2 regions of the Streptomyces sp. CC0208 genome follow, and region 2 is predicted to be linked to the other one. Evidence: riboswitches for the same ligand, from Rfam matches in the RefSeq annotation. Region 2 holds a riboswitch; the other holds the start of a gene.
What was found. Region 2 has a riboswitch for cyclic di-AMP ahead of D1369_RS35305 (NlpC/P60 family protein). Riboswitches for the same ligand answer to the same signal wherever they lie in the genome.
Positions count from the first base shown of each region.

Region 1: it holds a riboswitch for cyclic di-AMP, as region 2 does, so the genes downstream of both, D1369_RS24250 (transglycosylase family protein) here and D1369_RS35305 (NlpC/P60 family protein) in region 2, are expected to answer to the same signal.

Region 1 covers NZ_CP031969.1:5,267,039-5,269,479, forward strand. The annotation lists gene D1369_RS24240 (cytochrome P450) at 1-26, shown strand, start outside; gene D1369_RS24245 (transglycosylase family protein) at 219-1,196, shown strand; cyclic di-AMP (ydaO/yuaA leader) riboswitch at 1,356-1,568, shown strand; gene D1369_RS24250 (transglycosylase family protein) at 1,572-2,264, shown strand.
Region 2 covers NZ_CP031969.1:7,668,264-7,670,704, reverse strand. The annotation lists gene D1369_RS44180 (ATP-dependent Clp protease proteolytic subunit) at 1-2, shown strand, start outside; gene D1369_RS35310 (hypothetical protein) at 10-315, shown strand; cyclic di-AMP (ydaO/yuaA leader) riboswitch at 653-865, shown strand; gene D1369_RS35305 (NlpC/P60 family protein) at 869-1,342, shown strand; gene D1369_RS44175 (DUF6328 family protein) at 1,367-1,753, shown strand; gene D1369_RS35295 (ATP-binding protein) at 1,789-2,247, opposite strand.

The sequences.
Region 1 (2,441 bases), 2.4 Mb from region 2:
CCGTGGAGTTCACGCCCGTCCGGTAATCGACCGAGGGGTCCGGCCTATCCCGGCGCGGAGCCGCGTAAACATGACGTGCCCTCAAGTCTGTGATCTTCACGTGATCTACGCGGCATTAACTTGTGACAAGTGATCGAATCCCTATACGTTCACGGACCAGCGCGGTGCCCCGCATCACCCACCACGCCAGTACTTGCTGTCTCGGGAAAGGTCCCTCCATGCTCTCCGGGAACGGTCGTCACCGTCGCCCCCGTCAGGCTCCGGCTCTCCTTGTGGCGGCCGGTGTGACGGGATCCGCCATCGCGATCCCACTGCTCGGAGCGACCGGGGCGAGCGCCGCCACCGGCACCACGTGGGACCGGGTCGCGGAGTGCGAGAGCGGTGGCTCCTGGAGCGCGAACGACGGCAACGGCTACTACGGCGGCCTCCAGATGTCCCAGGAGAACTGGGAGAAGTACGGCGGCCTCGAGTACGCCGAGACCGCCGACCTGGCGAGCCGCAACCAGCAGATAGCCGTGGCCGAGAAGCTCCTCGCGGACCAGGGCATCGCCGCGTGGCCGACCTGCGGTCTGCTCAACGGTCTCAGCAAGAACTCGGGCTCGGCCGACGTCGACACGGGCGTGGGGAGCGGTGCGCCCTCGGCTTCGACATCCGGTTCGTCCGACTCATCCGGTTCGTCCGGTTCCTCCAACTCGGCGGGCTCCGAGGAGTCTTCCGGTCTGCTCGACGCGCTGGACGGTTCGTCCGCGACGCCCTCGCCGTCGGCCTCTGCCTCCAGTGGCGACAGTTCGGCCAAGCCGGACAAAAAGAACTCTTCGGGATCCGGTGGTTCGGCTGCGAAGGAGACGCAGCCTTCCGACGGCTCGCCCGTGGTCAGTGCAGAAGAGGACGAAGCAGACAAGTCGTGGCAGGAGGGCAGCTCTTCGGCCCTCGTGGACGTCGGTGCCCTCGGCTCCGGCAAGCACCGCGGTGACAGCGCGCAGGAGAGTGCGACGAAGAGCACGGCCTCTGCCTCGGCCGGCCGGCATGCCGCCGCCACCTATGTCGTCCAGGAGGGCGACTCCCTCGTCTCCATTGCCGACTCCCTTGGGCTCGACGGCGGATGGCGCGCCCTCTATGCCGAGAACAAGGACCGCATCGGGGTCGACCCGAGCAACATCGTCGCCGGTCAGACGCTCGACACAGGGGCTGAATAGGGCTGAAAAGCCCAGAAAAACAGCGGGAGTTCACGTCACACTTCGCACTGAATGTCCACTTTGGTGAAAGTGTGGGATGAGTCTCAGAAGCCCTGATCGTCTTTGAAATTCCGCCGAGCGCGTGTCTACGGTCGTGACCGCTCGGCAACCCGAGCCCCGTCTGTCGCAACGCCGAATCCTGCCAGCGGCCGTACGGGAACAGTCGTCGCGTAAGCGCCGTAGGCAGGAGCGGGGGACCCAAGGTAAGTGCCGGGCCCAGCAGTTCACGCTGGACCGGCTTGGGGTGAAGCCGCGCACCGCAGGGTGTGCGACCGGGCAACTCAACCGGCCCGAACCCGACAGCTCACCTCGCAGGCGTCGGTGAGGGGATCCACCATGCTGTTTTCCGGCAAGGGCAAGCACCGTCGTCCTTCCAAGACCACCCGCGCCGCCGCTCTGGCCGGCGTCACCGGTGTCGCCATCGCCGCCCCGCTGATGGCGGCCGGCAACGCCTCTGCCGCCACCGCCTCCGAGTGGGACACCGTCGCCCAGTGCGAGTCCGGCGGCAACTGGTCCATCAACACCGGCAACGGCTACTACGGCGGCCTGCAGTTCTCGGCCTCCACCTGGGCCGCTTACGGCGGCACGCAGTACGCGTCGCAGGCCAACCAGGCCAGCAAGTCCCAGCAGATCGCCGTCGCCGAGAAGGTCCTCGCCTCGCAGGGCAAGGGTGCCTGGCCGGTCTGCGGCAAGGGCCTGTCCGGCGCCTCCTACAGCGGCAGCAGCTCGTCCTCCTCCAGCTCGAACTCCAGCTCCTCGAACTCGGGCACCAGCACCCGCTCGACCGGCGAGCAGAGCGCCTCGCGTTCCTCCGAGCGTCCGGCCGCGAAGAAGACCGTCACCACCCCGACCGGCAAGAAGGTCAAGAAGGGCGACGGCGAGTACAAGGTCGTCAAGGGTGACACCCTCAGCTCGATCGCCGAGAAGCACAAGGTCAAGGGCGGCTGGCAGAAGCTGTTCAAGCTGAACAAGGACATCATCGACGATGCCGACTTCATCTTCCCGGGCCAGCAGCTGCACCTGAAGTAAGACCCAGCTGAACCACAGGGCCCTCACAGTCGTGTCCTTCAGGATGAAGGCCTCGTGAGGGTCACCCCCCGTCCCCACGGGCTCCCCGCTCCGGTGCGTGTTCCCCCGTACGCACCGGGGCGGGGTTTTTCATGCCAGGCGCCGACCGGTCTTTGTTCAGTTCAGAAACAATTTACT
Region 2 (2,441 bases):
GAGCCCTCGATGGTGCCGGACCTTCCCCCGCTGCCCGCGCTCACGCACGCCGAGGGCGAGCTGATCGACCGTTATCTCGAGGTGGTCGACCTGCTGGGCCGGATCAACCCGGCCCGGCGCGAGGACACCTACGGCGGACTGCGCGCGGCCCAGGCGCTGGTGAGCAGGGCGGCCGAGCTGCGTGACGCGCTGGTGCTGATGCACGGCCGGGGCGAGCGAGAACTGCATGCCGCGACACTGGCGCGGGCCCTGCGGGTTCTGGACGGCGAACGGCGTACGGCCCGGGTCACCGTGCCACCCGAATCCGGCAACTGACGCACCGGCAGCCGTTCCGGACGCCCCATGGTCTGACGGGGCGTCCGGGACACGGTTGAAACGGACCAAAAGACGTACCGCCATTTGCAGGAGACGCGGCTCCTTTTTCGAGACCCCTGAGGTTGCACAACGCGCGTGGTTCAGGGAGGGAATGAGGAGTTTCTGTGCTGGTCGCACGGCCCGTGGACCCCTCGACGCCCCTTCGCTAGCTCAGGTGTCCACCCGAACGGGTGAGTGGTGAGTAACAACACAAACCCCCGGTTCCATTGGGTTTTTGGGACATCAGTACGCCAAGATCCCTGTCTGACGACAAGCCCCCGCCGCAGCGGCGGGGCGATCCGGGCGGACGCCGAGTCCTGCCGCCGCCCGGATGACCGGTCGACAGGAGTGGATCGGCAGGAGTGGAGGACCCAAGCAACGACGGGTCGCCGGAACGGTCACGCCATGGCCGGGTCGAGCAGCCCTTGGGGTGAAGCCGCGTCAGCGGCCGGGCAACTTTGTCAGCCCGAATCCGACAGGTCATCCTTCACAGGCGGCTGACGAAGGGTTGCGCATGACTGCGCTCAATCGTGTCCCGTCGCTGATGGTCCGGGCCGGTACGGCCTCGGCCTTCGCCATCGCCGCCGTGGGCGGCTCCGTCGTGGTCCCGGGCCTCGCGCCCGACGCCGCGGCCGCGACGCCTGCGACGAAGGCACTCAAGGTAGCGGCCTCCAAGAAGGGCTCGCCGTACAAGTACGGCGCCACCGGGCCCCGCCGCTTCGACTGCTCAGGGCTCACGCTGTACTCGTTCAAGAAGGCGGGCAAGAAGCTCCCGCGCACGGCGGCCCAGCAGTACAACAAGACCCGCCACATCGGCTCGGGCAGCCGCAAGGCCGGCGACCTGGTGTTCTTCCACTCGGGTTCGAACGTCTACCACGTCGGCATCTACGCCGGGAAGGGAAAGATCTGGCACGCCCCGAAGACCGGGGACGTGGTGAGGCTGCAGAAGATCTGGACGAAGAGCGTCTGGTACGGCCGGGTCAAGTGACGCCCCCGAGGGGACGGCGGCGACCTGACCTCCCGCCGTCCCCTCGGGTCCCCGCTGGAGAGCGCCGACCGCGCCTTCGGCGAGCTGCTCCAGCAACTGCGCGTCCCCCAGAGCGGGGCGCAGATCCTCTTCGCCTTTCTGCTGACGCCGGCCTTCACCCAGCGCTTCCCGCCCCTCGACACCTTCCAGCGCGTCACGTACGCCACCACACTGCTGTCCCGGCTCACCACGGCCGGCATGGGCGTTCCGGTGCTCGCGTTCACCGGCTCGGTTCTGCTCACAGAGGGACACAGGGCGGCGCAGGCGCAGTCGCACCCGGCCCCCGGGCCGATGCAACGCGAGGTGATCAGGCCGCGAGCGACGGTTCGGCCGGGAGCCTCACCCCGAGAGCCGTCACCGCGTCTGCGGTGACCCCGGGATGCATCGCGCTGCCGAACTGATGTCTGCTACGGCTCCTGCTGCCCCGCGGCGGTGACCGGCTCCGCAGGAACCGTCCACGGGAGTTCGATCGAGACGGTCTTGCCGCCTTCCCGGGTGGGCCTGACTCTCAGCCTGCCGCCGCTCTCGGCGGCGAGCCAGCGAACGATCACCATCCCCCGTCCGTTGTCCTGCTGGACCGCGGCCGGCAGTCGCTTGGGGAAGCGGGGGTGGCTGTCGGTGACCCCGATGCGCAGCTGTTCGTCACGGTCCAGCTCGATGTCCACCGTGAAGGTGGGGGACTGCCCGAAGGTGTGCTGTACGGCGTTGGTGGCGAGTTCGGAGACGATGAGCCGGACGGTCTCGGCGGCGTCCGTGGTCGGCGGCAGCCCCCACTCCGCCAGGGTGCTCAGGACGTAGGTGCGGGCCGCGGAGACCGAGGCGGGTTCGCTCGGCAGGGTGACGGATGCTTCCAGGTGGTCTGCCATGGCGACGTCGTCCCTTTCCCACGGGACCGGAGTCCGACACGGTGCGGATGGTTCGAGTACGGTCCCGGACTGGTGGTTCATCGCCAGAGTGCCATCACCAAGGCTGTGACGGGTGCCGATCCACCAAGATGTGCATATATCTGTCGCTCGAAGCGGTGAACTCTGCGACGCGAGACCGTATTTGGGCGGCTCGT